3 regions of the Thalassospira sp. MCCC 1A02898 genome follow, and region 3 is predicted to be linked to each of the others. Evidence: riboswitches for the same ligand, from Rfam matches in the RefSeq annotation. Region 3 holds a riboswitch; each other region holds the start of a gene.

Region 1 (5,264 bases), on a different contig from region 3:
CGCGCATTTTGCCCGGCTATGCAGCCGAGGATTACATTCGCAATCTGATGAAACTTGATGCGGCGGATCAGATTCCGCATTTCGGCCGGGTCAGCGAGAAGCTCCATGCGGCGACCGGTTGGCATCTTGTCGCGGTTCCGGGGCTGGTGCCTGATGATGTGTTTTTTGACCATCTTGCCAATCGGCGGTTCCCGGTCACGGTCTGGCTGCGCAAGCCCGAGGAAATGGATTATCTGGTCGAACCCGACATCTTCCATGACTTTTTTGGTCATGTGCCGATGCTCTATGACCCGACCTTTGCCGATTATCTGGCGGCCTATGGCGCCAAGGGGCCCGAGGCCATTGCGATGGGCGGCCTTAAACAGTTGGCCCGGATGTATTGGTACATGGTCGAGTTTGGCCTGATCATGACCCCGCACGGATTGCGCGCCTATGGGGCAGGCATGTTGTCATCGCAAACCGAAACCATCTATTCGGTCACCGATCCCACGCCAAACCGGGTGGCGTTCGAGCTTGAACGCGTCATGGGCACGGATTATGCGATTGATGATTTCCAGAAAACCTATTTCGTTCTGGAAAGTTACGATCAGTTGTTTGACGCGATGAATGTGCCAATGGCCCCGATCTATGATCGGCTCGCCAAGAAGCCTGCGATTGATCCGGCAACCACCTTGCCGACAGACCGGATTTATCATGTGCATGGGGCCGCAGACAGCATCATTTCGCTGGGCGAGGAGACCCACAGGACCCACAGACAACAACGCCCTGCGTGAGCAGGGCGTGGCGATCCGTTTAGGACTGATCAAGGCAGGGCTGGTCTCCCAGCACTCCTAGCAGGCACTGATGGAATGACCCAGCACCCGATTGAGTTGCTCAAGCACCACTTTCGGGCTGGCGTCCTTGCTAATGAAATCGGCCGCCCCAAGCGCATCGGCTTGTGCGCGGGTGTCGGCATCATAATGGGCCGAGAAGAAGAAAACCGGCACGTTTTGGCTGTTGGGATAGCGGCGGCGAATTTCGCAGAACGCTTCAAAGCCGCTCATACCCGGCATTTCAATATCAAGGATGATGGCACGGGGATAAAGCCCGTCCAGCTGATCAATCAGATCATCGGCACAATCAAAACCGGCCACGTCATATCCTGCCCGACGCAACACTGTTTCAAGGGCTGCCTTGGCGCTGGGACTGTCGTCGGCGAACGCAACCAGTCCATCAGGACAAAATTGCGACGGCATGGCGCTGAGCGCGTTCATGGATGGCGATACTCCGAGTTTTGGGACAAGTCCAAACTGACAGACGAAAATGTCAAATTGGTTAAACCCGCCAAATTTTTGCCACGCAATGTTCCGGCTTCACCCCGATCTCGCACCCGTGCCGCGAAAGTATAAGGCCGCAATGATCGGAACCATGCGGCGCGCAAACCACGAACAGACGTGCAAAACCCCAATGTTTCCGCCGACATAACGTTACGGAAACCTGATTTGTCGGGATCGATATCCGTCTAAATAGGTATTTCCATGCCTATTTACGGAATTAGGGACAGGTGCTATAAACCGCCATGTCGCGAATGTGACCGGAAAATAGGATCGGGAATCCGGTGCGGCCGTGCCTTAGCGCACTTTGGCCAAGCCCGGAACTGCCCCCGCAACTGTAAGCGTAACGGCCTTTCTGCAGGCTTTCTCGCGAGTCAGAATACCGATGGTGTTTTCTTGGCATGAAATGGGCCGGGCGGGGTGTACCGGGTACTGGGAATCCGTAGTAGAATAGAATTTGGCAACGTTCCGTGCCCGACGCCATATAAAGACCCCATATGGAGTCGCATCAAGGCCGGGACACACCAAGCCGGGAGAAACCATGTCCGACCCGCTAAAGCTCGCATCCGAATTTCCATCTGCTGATTACGCAAGTTGGCGCAAGCTTGCCGAGGAGGCCCTTAAAGGGGCGCCGTTCGAAAAGAAGCTTGTCACCAATACGCTTGATGGCTTTTCCGTTCAGCCGATCTATACAAATGACGATCAGGATGACGCGACCCGGCTGATCCACGAAGTTCTTAATGCCACGGTCGAGCCGCGCGAAACCGTCACCGGGTGGGATATCCGCCAGCTTCATACCCATCCCGATCCCAAGGCCACCAATGCCGCGATCCTTGAGGACCTTGAAAATGGGGCGACCTCGATCACGCTAAAGCTTGACGCCGCCGCCCGCGCCGGGCGCGAAATCAGTTCTGCCGAGGTGGGCGTGGACGGAATTGCCATCCATTGTCTGGCCGATCTCGATACTGCCCTTGAGGATGTTTACACCAACCTTGCCACCGTCGGCCTTGACGCCGGGGCGGCAGGTGTTCCGGCCGCCGCACTTCTGGCAGCCCATATCGCAAATACCGATGGTGCCGACGAAGCCGCACCGGCCTTTAACATCGACCCGATCGGGACGCTGGCATCTACCGGCACCCTGCCCTGCGGCGCGCAGGACGCGGTTGATCATACGGCAAGCGTTGCGGTCGAGCTGATTGATCTGTTCCCGCTGGCGACCGCGATTTCGGTGAATGGCGCGCCATATTACAATGCCGGGGCCACCGATGGTCAGGAACTGGCCTGTTTGCTGGCAAGCGGGGTGACCTATTTGCGCGCCCTGACCGACGCCGGGATGGCGCTTGATCAGGCCGCGGGTGCGATGGTGTTTAACGTTGCCATCGGCACCGACTTCTTTGCCGGGATCGCCAAGCTGCGTGCACTTCGCATGATGTGGAGCCGCGTTCTGTCGGCATCGGGTGCCGAGGATGCAACGATTACGATCAATGCGGTTTCGGCCGAAATGGCCCTGACCAAGGTTGATCCGTGGGTCAATATGCTGCGCACCACGGTGACAAGCTTTGCCGCCGGTCTTGGCGGTGCGGATAGTGTGACCTGCCTGCCTTATGATCATCTGATTGGCCTGCCAGATGGCTTTGCGCGTCGTATTGCGCGCAACACCCAACTGATCTTGCAGGAAGAAAGCAACGTGCACCGGGTCATCGATCCGGCTGGTGGTTCGTGGTTTATTGAAAACCTGACCAAGGAATTGGCGAAGGCCGCCTGGTCGAAATTCCAGTCCCTTGAATCTTCGGGGGGTATTCTAAGTGCCCTTGCCAATGGCAGCCTGAAGACCGAGATCGAGACCGTCTGGAATGCGCGCGAAAAACGCCTGTCCACCCGTCGTGATCCGCTGACCGGTGTGTCGGAATTCCCCAATATCACAGAAGCCAAGGTAATCTGTGAAAAGCCGGACCTTGAGACGATCGTTGCAGATGCCAAGGCCCGCCAGACCAAGTTTGATGGCACGGTCGGCAACAGCCTTGATGCCATGATTGAGGCCGCCCGCGCCGGTGCCACCATCGGGCATATGTTTACCGATCTTTATGGCACCAGTGCCGCGACATGTATCGGTGCCATGCCTGCCCATCGCCTTGCCGAACGTTACGAGGCACTTCGCAAACGGTCTGATGCGCACGGATCCTTCCCGCAGGTCTTCCTGGCCAATCTTGGCAAGATCGCACAGCACACGGCACGCGCGACCTTTGCCCGCAACTTCTTTGAAGCCGGCGGGATCGAGGCGATCACCAATAACGGCTTTGCCAATGCGGATGATGTTGCATCCGCCTTTGGCAAAAGCGGGGCGAAGATCGCCATCATTTGCGGATCAGACCCGCAATATGCCGACATGGCAGCCGACGTTTCCAAGGCACTGAAATCCAAAGGAGCCAGCATGGTTTATCTTGCTGGCCAGCCGGGCGATGCGAGGTCGGCTTACGAAGCAGCCGGCATTGACGAGTTTGTCTTTGTCGGGGCCGATGTCCTTGCCATTTGCGGTGCTGCACTTGATCATCTTCTTGGCAAACAGGGGGAGAAATAACCATGACCCGCATTCCTGATTTCTCCGACCTTCCGCTGTTTGACGGCGCATCCGCCGGTGCCAAGGACCCGTTTGAAAGCACGCCCTGGACCACGCCAGAAGGCATTGATGTCAAATCATCCTATGGCCCCAAGGATCTGGATGGCATTGATCATTTAAACACCATGCCGGGCATGCCGCCGTTTTTGCGTGGCCCCTACCCGACCATGTATGTGCAGCGTCCCTGGACGATCCGCCAATATGCCGGTTTCTCCACCGCCGAGGAATCCAACGCGTTTTATCGCCGCAACCTTGCCGCCGGGCAAAAGGGGCTTTCGATTGCCTTCGATCTGGCAACCCATCGCGGCTATGACAGTGATCATCCGCGCGTCGCAGGTGATGTTGGCATGGCCGGTGTGGCGATTGACAGCATCTATGACATGCGCACGCTTTTTGATGGCATCCCGCTTGATGAGATGTCGGTTTCCATGACCATGAACGGTGCGGTTCTGCCGGTGATGGCGCTTTATATTGCCGCCGCCGAAGAACAGGGTGTGAAGCACGAACAGCTTTCGGGCACCATTCAGAACGACATTCTGAAAGAGTTCATGGTGCGCAACACCTATATCTATCCGCCGAAACCATCGATGCGGATTATTTCGGATATCTTTGCCTTTACCTCGCAAAACATGCCGAAATTCAACTCGATCTCGATTTCCGGCTATCACATGCAGGAAGCCGGTGCGACGGCTGATCTTGAGCTCGCCTATACCCTGGCCGATGGCATCGAATATGCCCGTGCCGGTCAGGCAGCAGGCCTTCCGATTGATAAGTTTGCGCCGCGTCTGTCGTTCTTCTGGGCGATTGGCATGAACTTCTTTATGGAAATCGCCAAGATGCGCGCGGCCCGCATGATCTGGGCCAAGCTGATCAAACAGTTTGATCCGCAAAACCCGAAATCGCTCTCGCTGCGCACGCACAGCCAGACGTCGGGCTGGTCTTTGACCGCCCAGGACGTATTTAACAACGTCATCCGAACCTGTGTTGAGGCCATGGCCTCCACCCAAGGCCACACACAGTCGTTGCATACCAATGCACTGGACGAAGCCTTGGCACTGCCGACTGATTTCTCGGCCCGGATTGCGCGTAACACCCAGCTGTTCCTGCAACAGGAAAGCGGCACCACCAATGTTATCGATCCGTGGGGTGGTTCATACTATGTCGAACGCCTGACCCGCGATTTGGCGGAAAAGGCATGGGCCCATATTGCCGAGGTCGAAGAACAGGGCGGCATGGCCAAGGCGATTGAAGCCGGCATTCCGAAAATGCGCATCGAAGAAGCCGCAGCCCGCACCCAGGCCCGCATTGATAGCGGCCGTCAGACTTTGGTGGGT
Region 2 (5,264 bases), on a different contig from region 3:
ATCATGGCTTGTGGCAGCCCCAGCAGGATTTCTTCAAGCCGTCGCAGGTTTTCTTCATCAAGCGCGTTTGTCGGCTCATCAAGCAGCAACACATCGGGCTTCATGGCAAGGACAGCTGCCACCGAAACAAGCCGTTTCTCACCGCCGGAAAGCTCATGGGTAATCCGTTCGCGCAGGTGTTTGAGATGCAGTTGATCCAGGACCCCATCCACGATCGCAAGGGCTTCTTCGCGACTGGCACCGAGGTTTAGCGGACCAAAAGCGATGTCCTCGATCACGGTTGGGCAGAACAGCTGGTCATCGGGATCCTGCACGATAAAACCAACCCGGCAGCGCAAATCGTGAAATTCGGCATCGGTAACCCGCGGGGTGCCAAAGGCACGGATTTCACCCGCATGCGGCTTAATCAGGCCGACAAGAATACGCAAAAGCGTGCTTTTACCAGCCCCATTCGGCCCTGCAAGGAACAGTCGTTCACCCGGATCAAGCGTCAGACTGACGCGATCGAGCACATTCTGCCCTGCCCGATAACCATAGGAAATATCATTCAATTCAATAAGCGACGACATACATGCGATCCATCACGACAAGGGCAATAATCAGGGCAAGGAAGAAAACGGCAAATGCACCGTCACGACGCTTGAATGCCAGATCATCTATCATCGGGAAATGACCACTAAATCCGCGGCACTTCATGGCTTCCAGCACACGTTCGGCCCGTTCAAGCGACCGCACCACCAACATGCCAAACAAATAGCCAAAAGACCGGTAGGTATGGGCATTATTGCGTGCCTTAAACCCGCGAAGTTTCATCGCCATGCGAAGACGATGATATTCGTCATGAAGCACCGAAATATAGCGCACCGTAAACATCATCAGATGCACCAGAACCGGCGGACATTTCAAACGATATAGCGTGTGGCCAAGTGTCACCGGCGTCATACCCGACAAAAGGCTAAGCATCATCAGGACAACCGCATTGGCCCGTATGCCAGCAAGGATGGCATGCATCAGGCCTTCCTTGCTGGCCTCTGCCCCAAGCACCGAAAACATCGGTGTTCCGGGGGTCGTAAACGGCAACATTATCAACATGACGATGATAAACCCGTCCATGGCTGCCATGCGTTTCAGGGTTACGCGCAGCGGCAAGTCCGTCAGGCTCATGGTAATGGCGGCAAATATCAGGGCACCCAGTGCAAATTCGATCTGATGCAGGGCCACCACGACAATTGCAAAAACACAGGCCGCGACCACACGTACCCTTGGATCGAACGTCCCGACGAATGACGGTGATTGTCCGCCATGTGCCTGAACGCTCAGGGGTTGGTCATGTCCGAAAAGGTGGCTCATGCGTTGGGTGCTTTTGCTCTTAGCCGTCGCGCAGCGATGTAATAAATGATCCCGAAGGCACCGAATATATAGCCAATGCCGCCCAGAATCGATTGAAGATCATTCTTTTCCTTATAGGCGGTGAGCTCGCGCCTGAGAGGACGCAATTCGTCACGCACGATGGTCGCGATGATTTCTTCCTGTTCGCGGGAAATTGCAGGCCCAGCGTTTGATCCTGCCCTCGATGCAGTCGGCGCCTTTGACGATGCTGTTTGTACAGCCGCATCAACATCCGTCAGGTCCGCAATGGCAAAGGTTGCCTCGGCAACGTGCCCTGCCCCGAGATCGGCCCGAAAACGCAGATCAATCTGTTGGCTTGGCGTGTAGACAAAAAAACCGTCGCCGTCGGTGGTAACTTCATCAATCTTGTTGCCATCAAGATCAAAGATCTCAACAAGCGTGTTTTCGGCCATGACACCGTTGGAGAAACCGATTTCACCTTCGATGTTTGAACCACTTGGAAACAGGGATGCGATAACCTTGTGCGCCTGTGCAGGTGCTGCGCCATACACAAGCATGCCAAGGGCACAGACCAGCATGAGTGATCTAGCCATTGGATGCCTCGCCCGCCTGCTTTGCACGCAAGGATGCTGTCGCCTGCATCTCAAAACCGGATGTCTGATCGGCGGGTTGCAGCAAGGCCGGTTTGACCTTGGCGATCAGATACACCGATGCCGCTGACACCAACCCTTCGACCACCATGATCGGAATGTGGGCAAAGAAGACCAGCTTGGCCGCCGGAACAAATGCATCACCACTGAGTGCAAGCGAAATCGCGACAAACACCGTTGTCAGCGCGATGGAAAACGCACCAGCACATCCACCAAGCACGGCCGCCGTGACCGGGCTGCTGCGCGACACCATTCCCCGGAACAAAAGGCCCGCCAGCACAGCCGGAAAGGCGATATTGACCGTATTGACGCCAAGAACCGTCAAACCGCCAAAGCCAAAGAAAACGGCCTGAAGCAGGAGACCGACAAAAAGTGCCGGAAACGCGGTCCAGCCAAGCACGAGCCCGGCAAGACCGCTCATGATCAGATGCACACTGGATGGTCCCACCGGCACATGAATAAGCGAGGCAACAAAGAATGTTGCCGACAAAACCCCGGTTGCAGGAATTTTATCGATTGGCAGTTTCCGCAGTCCAAGGCCAAGTCCGGCAATTGCAAGAATACCCCCGCCAATCAAGACTTCCGGTGCCAGCGCACCATCAACAATATGCATCTGTTTTGTCCCTCGCCTATTTCACATCATAGGCGCGAACCCACAGGACTGCATCCTGTGAAAGTTCCTTGCCCTGAAATTCTTTGTCAGGGCCGCTGCCAAGTGCTGCAAATCCCCAAAAACCTGCCTTGGGGACACCAAAAGTGAAATACCCGTTTTGATCGGAAATGACCACAACCGCACCACCGGGCATTGGCGATGCCGTTGGCCCTTTGGGTGTGTTGCTGGCCATATCGGGTTCTGCGGCCATGTATTCGATTTCGACTTCAACACCGGCCACAGGTTGGCCTTCGCTTAACACTCGGCCAGTAAAGGTCGAACCGGCAATGATGTTGGTTGGTCGATTAAGCGGCAGGATTTCGGTTTTAAGACCTTGCGGTTCCATCCAGTCGGTCGGAATTTCATTGCGGTTTACATAGGACTTCGTGATCTGCTGGATGAAGATATCTTCGCTTTCTTCATAATACGGTGCGGGGACCACCACCATGACGTAATCACCGCTGCGGCGCAGAGTCAAAGTTGCGTCAAAGGCCGCTGCCGAGTTGGCAATTCCGGTGAAAGTAATCGGCGTAAGCGTTGATTTGAGATCAAGTTTCTCACCGCGATTAACCGCATAAAATTCAAGCGGCTCGGCCATATCCATGACATGACCGTTTTCAAACGGGTGCCAGAAAATCAGCTTAACCGGCTGATCCCCGGCCTTGGTCACGTTCACGTCCGGCGTATAGGCTAATTGAAAATGCGCATGCGCCGGCATGGCCGCCGACAGCACACAGGCGCTTGCAATCGCAAGCCTGCCAAGGGTCTTAAACATATAATCGTCTCTTTCTCAAACGATGCACGCAGGCCAAAGGCCCAGCGCACAGGGTCAGGACAAAGAACGATAGGATGGCTGGAAGCAAGATTGCGGATCTTCAAAAGACCGTTTGTACCCCTGCAACCTGACGCTCACCCCGGCGTCCAACAGTTTCATACCGGGCAATCGGCACCCGGCAGTCAAAGGCAGGTCTCCTGGCTCACGGTTTAAAAAGCAATGCGCCTTCCCGGTTTGCACCAGTGGCATATGCAATGCTCTGACCGCTTACAGTTGCGGGGGCAGCCGTGGCTTTGTCATGCATGACGCACCACGTTCCCTTTTAAGTTGGTCCAATCGGATCAACACCAAAGACAATGTCATAATCCACGTCGGACGGATTGCTGTCAACTCCCTGCCCCAAGGTCCGTGACAATCTTTTTGCGGATGGCTTGACGCGCTTTAAACCGGGCGCGAAGATCACGCGCAATTTTGCCGACGGGCCCCGAAAGCCTGCAATCAGATGGGTGGAAACATTATGAAACCTGAAACGGTTCTTGTTTTCTGGTTCAAGGAACTCGAAGAAAAACAGTGGTTTATCAAGGATGAAGCCCTGGATCGCCATATCGCGGAACGCTTTGCCGATTTTCACGCCGCCGCCACGGCCGGAGAGCTTTTTAACTGGCGCAAAACCGCCCATGGACGACTTGCCGAAATCATCGTTCTTGATCAGTTTTCACGCAATATGTACCGCGATCAGCCACAGTCCTTTGCATCAGATCCAATGGCATTGGTGCTGGCGCAGGAGGCTGTTTCCTTGAAGCTGGATCGCAAACTGGTCACACCGCAGGAACAGGCATTCCTGTATATGCCGTATATGCACTCGGAATCCGAAATCATCCATGAAGTGGCGGTTGACCTGTTTTCACAGCCCGGCCTTGAGAACAATTACGAGTTCGAGCTGAAACACAAAAAGATCATTGACCGGTTTGGCCGCTATCCACACCGCAATGAAATACTGGGCCGTCCATCGACGCCAGAGGAAGTGGCGTTTCTCAAAGAGCCCGGATCATCGTTCTGAGCATTAAAAAAGGGACGGTTTCCCGTCCCTTTCATTTCATCTCACTTGATCGCGGAACATCAGCCAACATCACGGTCGCGATTATCCCACCAGCCCTGCACAAGGCTTTCTGCCTCATCCATGTAATCCGCCTTGCCGGCAAGGAAGGCTGCCATGGCGGCACTGCCCTTGATCTTGGCTTCGGCCGGAATATCTTCCACCTCGCCACGCCAGACCGCCAGAAAGTGCTTCAGCGATACAGGGCTTTGGTCTTCGCCATCCTTTTCGGTTTTTGACAGCAATGCCGGCCAGCGAACATCATTGAGCTCACCATTATCAAGCATGCGCAGATCGACATGCTTATAGGGTGTTCTTTCGGCTTCGCCGCCACCGCCCTTGATCACACCGATGCGTGGAAGTTCCAAAAGCTTGCCGGTTTCACGATGGACATCAAGAAACGCCGGATGAAACACACCAAGGAAGGCTGCACGCGCATGCAGAGGATTAAGCAAACGCAGTAACGTATTGACTGGACTGCGTAATCCAAGAAGTGGACGCAATCCAATCAGCTCCTGCAGCTTGGGATGCATATGACGCAGCGGCAGATACGCAAAGCCCTTCGATGCGATATCAGAACGCGCTTCTTCTGCAGACATGGCAATCGGAAGCTTAAGCGCCTTGATGGCAACTTCTGTGCTGATCCCGTTGACCAGATGCGAGTTATAGCCATGCATCAGCACCGGAACATTATTCTGCGACAGCAGAAGCGCCGACAGCACAAACCAGGGCAGACCACGG
Region 3 (5,264 bases):
GCTGCTTTTCACCGCCCGAAAGCGTATGCCACATCCGGTCCGCAAACGGCCCCATTTCAACACTGGCAAGGGCTTCACACACTATGGCGTCGTCGTGCCCTGACCATGGTGTCAGCAAACTAAGGTACGGCGTTCGACCAAGCGCGACGGCATCGCGCACGGTAATACGGTCGATGGTATCGGCCTGTTGTTCGACAAAGCCGATATGACGGGCAAGGTTGCGCCGACCGATTTTCTTCATCGGTTGGTCCCCCAGCAATGCCTGCCCGGTCGACGGCGCACGAATACCGCCCAAGACCGACATCATACTGGTTTTGCCAGATCCGTTTGGCCCGATCACACCCAGGAACTCTCCCCGTGTCACGCGAAGCGACACGTCGCTGATGATTTTTTTGAATCCGGCATTCCAGCCGACATTGCGTAATTCAAGGCTCATCGCAATACCCGCCCATGACACAGGATGATCGCAAAGGCCGGTGCACCGATCAGCGCCGTGATCACCCCGATGGGCAGGACCTGACCATCAAGAATGATGCGCGATACAATATCGGCCGCCACAAGAAACACCGCCCCGATCAGGGCCGATGCCGGCAACAGAAATCCGTGCCGTGTCCCGACAAAGAACCGTGCGGCATGGGGAATAACCAATCCGACAAAGCCGATGGCCCCGACAATACTGACCATGACGGCCGTCATCGAGGCGGCAATGGCAATCAACACCACATAAACCCGACGCACCGGCACACCAAGGGATGCCGCCGATTCCACGCCAAAGGTAAAGGCATCGAGCGCCCGCGAATACCAAAGGCAGACCAGCAAGCCGATGACGGCGACCGGCAGCGCCAGATAGACATCAGGCCAGCGCACGCCGCTTAGATTACCAAGCAGCCAGAACATCACCCCGCGTGCCTCGTCCGCCGTGGCGGCCTTGGTCACGATGAATGACGTTAATGCGTTAAACAGTTGCGATCCGGCAACCCCGGCAAGAATGATGGCACCGGCCCCGCGCCCGGCCGGAATGGCCAAAAGGGCGACAAACCCGAATGCCACCAGCGCACCGACAAAGGCACCAAGCGACAGGGAAACCATCCCCGCGCCGAACCCCAGAATGGCAACGCTGACTGCACCGGTCGATGCCCCGGCCGATATGCCCAGCAAGTACGGATCCGCGAGACTATTGCGCAAAAGCGCCTGCAAAACCGCGCCCGATAGCGCAAGGGACGCCCCGCAGGCCGCGGCCACCATGGCGCGCGATATCCGGTAATTCCAGATGATCCCGGCATCAATCGGATCAACGTCATAGCCCGCCTGCCAAAGATGATTGGCAATGGTCTGAAAGACGGTGCCAAGGGGAATGTGCGTTTCCCCCTTGGCCGCGGCCATCGCGATGACGCCAACAAGCAAAACCAGGGCGCCAAGACTGACACCGGCCCGCACAAGATATGCCCGCCCCGCCAGCGATTGCCGAGGTGGCTGAACCGGCTGCTGCACTGGCGTTGTTTCAAACATTGAATTCTCCGGGCATATCAGGTGCCTTTGGCAGTGCAGGTCAGTTCGAAGCACTCAGTCTTTCGACGGCTGCGGCAAGTGTTTCAATACCATTGATCAGGCGGATGGTCGGATCCATCGACTGGGCGTCCATCACCACGATATTGCCATTGCGCACCGCCTTCATCTGACTAGCGACCGGATCGGTTTTCAGGAAATCCATCTTGACCTGCCAGTCATCGGCCGGAAAACGCCGACGGCCCATTTTACCAATCACGATGATATCAGGATTGGCGCGCGCAATGGTTTCCCAGCCAACGGTCGGCCATTCTTCATTACTGTCGATAATGTTGCGAACACCAAGTTTACCTGCGATATAGCCCGCTGCACCGTTTTTGCCCGCCACATAGGGATCACTGTTGATTTCAGGGCTGGAAAACCAGAAGACGGCAGAAACATTGTCATGGCCGCTTGCCGTCACACGCGCCAATGAGTTCGCCTGACGTTCCTTCAAGCTGGCAATCAGTGCGTTGCCGCGATCTTCGACATCAAAGATTTGCGCCAGATCGGAAATCTCGCGATAAATCAGATCCATGGTGAAGCCTTCATGCCGCACCCCGTCACCGCCACCGGCATTGTCCTTGCCGACACAATCAGCAGGTGCTGTGTAGACCGGAATGGACAGTTCGTTGAACTGTTCGGTGGTGCCGACGGTGCCCTTGGGCCCGACATGCCACTGATACTGGGTGGCAACCAGTTGCGGCTTTTGCGCGACAACGGTTTCGAACCCCGGATCATTGTCGGCCAGACGCGGCACAGATGCGTTGACGTCCTTGAATTCATCCATCACCGGGCCAAACCAGACACCCGTACCCTTGACCTTGTCGGCCAGGCCCAACGAATAAAGAATTTCGGTCGTACTTTGGCCCAGCGACACCACGCGATCCGGGGCCGCATCAAATTGCAACATAGTCCCACAGTTCTCGATACTGAGCGGATATTCGGTTGCGGACGCAAATGAAACAGAAGAAATAAGACCAGCGGCAAACACCCCGACCGCCAGTACACGTTTATCGTGATTGATCACTTTTAGTTCCCTCTTGCTGATGCGTTGATCCGGGACCGCTTTGGATGATCCAGTTTCAATACATCGTCAAATGTTATGTTATAACATAACATCACTTTTGCTGCTGTCAATGGACTGGCAAAAGTGTCAGGAGATGGCGGAAGATGCCGGCCTTAAAGCTTAGAAAACCTGGGCTAAACTGTTGGGCCAAGACACGTACCGACATTCTCCGGGGCACCCCGCCCGGTCCGTCGTCTTCGTGTCGGCAGGTCTCCTGGCTTACGGGTCAACGCATTTTCCCTGGCCTTCCCGGGTTGATCCCAGTGGCATTGGTCAGAAAAATGCTCGCCGCCTACAGTTGCGGGGGCAGCTTCGGTTAATGAGCCAATATTCGGCCCATCTCGAATTCCCTTTATCCGATATTCGGATACCGACACGTCACGGTTAGATTAAACCAAAAACACGGTCAAGGAAATTGGCAGACCACCAGCGGCATTAACGCCAAGGCTCCATGCATAAAAAGCAATTGATACGACCTTGAATTTGCCATGTTTCATCCCGATTACCTCCACACTGCCGGGTATGCTTTCCCGACACCTCAAACCACAGGAATGTGATGAACATGACGACTTCTGTTGAACGCAGACGCTTTTTGAAATCCATCGCGGCAGCCGGTCTTATCCTGCCGGGAATGTCGATCTATCAGCATGCTTTGGCAGATGTCGACGGCCTTGATCTGGGTTCGGCACAGCCGTTTGATTTTGCCGATTTGATTGCACGCGCCAAATCCATGGCCACATCGGCATATGAAGCACCCGTTGCGCCAAACCCGGAAATTGTCGGCAAGATCGATTACGACACCCATGGCAAGCTGCATTACAAACGCGACCATTCGCCGTTTTCCGATGGATCAGGCACCTATCCGCTGACCTTCTTCCATCTGGGTATGTATTTCGCCAAACCGGTGCATATGTATCTTCTGGAAAGTGGTCAGGCACGCGAAGTGATCTACAAGCCCGAATACTTTGACATGCCCGAAGACAGCATTGCCCGCCAACTGCCCGCCAATAGCGGCTTTGCCGGTTTCCGCCTGCATGAAAATCAGGCACGCGATGACTGGAAAACCCAGGACTGGGCAGCGTTTCTTGGCGCATCGTACTTCCGCGCCATTGGGGATGAAGGCCAGTATGGCCTGTCGGCGCGCGGCATTGCGGTTAATACGGCGACCTCGGTTCCCGAAGAATTTCCCGATTTCCGTCAATTCTTTATCGAACCAGCCAAAAATCCCGAAGACCCTGTGACGGTTTATGCCCTGCTGGATGGGCCCAGCATCACGGGTGCTTATAAATTCCTGCTTTATCGCGGCGAAGGGGTCACGATGGATGTCGAAAAACATCTGTTCTTGCGCAAAGACATCGAACGGCTTGGCATCGCACCGCTGACCAGCATGTTCTGGTATTCCGAACAGAACAAATCGTTCCGCTTTGACTGGCGTCCGGAAGTACATGACAGCGACGGGCTGGAGCTTTGGACCGGCGGCGGCGAACGCATCTGGCGACAGTTGAACAACCCGGAAACCATCCGCGCATCAGCGTTTGGTGACAATAACCCGCGTGGTTTTGGTCTGATGCAGCGCGATCGCGATGTGAAAAACTATCTGGATGGTGTGCGTTATCACCGCCGCCCCAGCCTGTGGGTCGAACCGCAAGGCGAGTGGAATGACGGTGCGGTTCAGTTGATCGAAATCCCGACCGACGATGAAATCCACGATAACATTGCCGCCTTCTGGGTCCCGAATGGCCCCGCCAAGGCGGGCAACAGCTATCAGTTCAAATACCGTCTGTACTGGCAGGCCCATAACCCGTTCCCGGTCAAGGAACTGGCAACCGCAACCGCAACCCGCATGGGCCGTGGCGGGGAGCCCGGCACCAACCGGCCCAAGGACGAAATCAAGTTTTCCGTCGAGTTCGAGGGTGAGGTTCTGGGAACGCTTGCCTACGGCGAATTCCCCGAAGTGGTTGTGACATCCTCCCGCGGGGAGATTGTGCGCACCAAGATCGAACCGATCATGGATACCCGCATCTGGCGGGCGGCCTTTGACCTTAAGGCCGCGGGCACAGATCCGGTTGACCTGCGGATGTATCTGAAACGCGGTGACGGCCCCTTAAGTGAAACCTGGATGTTCCAGCACCTGCCGGCCGTTGGCAACCAGCAACAGGGCTAGGGTTAGTGCGGGGCCATATCGGCAGACTGGCTGGCCCCGCCCTGCCCAAGGATCGACATGACATCGCGGATTGGCGGTGCGCCAAACATGCGGGCATATTCGCGACTGAACTGTGACGCACTTTCATACCCGACCGCATAGGCCGCCGATGCGGCATCCTTCATTTCGGCCAGCATGATCTGACGCGCCGTGGTCAGGCGGAGCCGCTTTTGGTACTGAAGCGGGCTCATGGCTGTCACCTGCTTGAAGTGGTGATGGAAGGACGACGGGCTCATATTGGCGCGATTTGCCAAGTCTTCCACCTTAAGCGGCTTGTCGAAATTATCCTTGATCAGTTGAAGCGCTGCCGAAATCCGCTGCATGTTGCTGCCGCCGATGGCAAGACCCGCAATCGCCGCCCCCTTGGCGGTACATAACAAGCGGTAATGCACTTCGCGCATCAAAAGCGGCAACATCACCGGCACATCATCGGGACGATCAAGCAGC

Evidence for each region. A riboswitch is a leader RNA that binds a small molecule or an ion and turns the genes downstream of it on or off. The one in region 3 is predicted to bind cobalamin.
Region 1: linked by a shared signal. The riboswitch ahead of AUQ41_RS03765 (methylmalonyl-CoA mutase family protein) and the one ahead of AUQ41_RS06855 (ABC transporter substrate-binding protein) in region 3 are both predicted to bind cobalamin.
Region 2: linked by a shared signal. The riboswitch ahead of AUQ41_RS18135 (DUF4198 domain-containing protein) and the one ahead of AUQ41_RS06855 (ABC transporter substrate-binding protein) in region 3 are both predicted to bind cobalamin.

What each region holds. Positions count from the first base shown of each region.
Region 1 is NZ_LPXK01000001.1:839,130-844,393, reverse strand. It holds gene phhA (phenylalanine 4-monooxygenase) at 1-773, shown strand, start outside; gene AUQ41_RS03770 (response regulator) at 831-1,253, opposite strand; cobalamin riboswitch at 1,540-1,719, shown strand; gene AUQ41_RS03765 (methylmalonyl-CoA mutase family protein) at 1,855-3,891, shown strand; gene scpA (methylmalonyl-CoA mutase) at 3,894-5,264, shown strand, end outside.
Region 2 is NZ_LPXK01000013.1:306,449-311,712, forward strand. It holds gene AUQ41_RS18115 (energy-coupling factor ABC transporter ATP-binding protein) at 1-569, opposite strand, end outside; gene cbiQ (cobalt ECF transporter T component CbiQ) at 553-1,350, opposite strand; gene AUQ41_RS18125 (cobalt ABC transporter permease) at 1,347-1,943, opposite strand; gene cbiM (cobalt transporter CbiM) at 1,936-2,613, opposite strand; gene AUQ41_RS18135 (DUF4198 domain-containing protein) at 2,630-3,427, opposite strand; cobalamin riboswitch at 3,597-3,794, opposite strand; gene AUQ41_RS18140 (DUF924 family protein) at 3,945-4,487, shown strand; gene AUQ41_RS18145 (glycosyl transferase family protein) at 4,547-5,264, opposite strand, start outside.
Region 3 is NZ_LPXK01000009.1:29,557-34,820, reverse strand. It holds gene AUQ41_RS06865 (ABC transporter ATP-binding protein) at 1-436, opposite strand, end outside; gene AUQ41_RS06860 (iron ABC transporter permease) at 433-1,509, opposite strand; gene AUQ41_RS06855 (ABC transporter substrate-binding protein) at 1,550-2,575, opposite strand; cobalamin riboswitch at 2,801-3,004, opposite strand; gene AUQ41_RS06850 (glucan biosynthesis protein) at 3,177-4,778, shown strand; gene AUQ41_RS06845 (AraC family transcriptional regulator) at 4,781-5,264, opposite strand, start outside.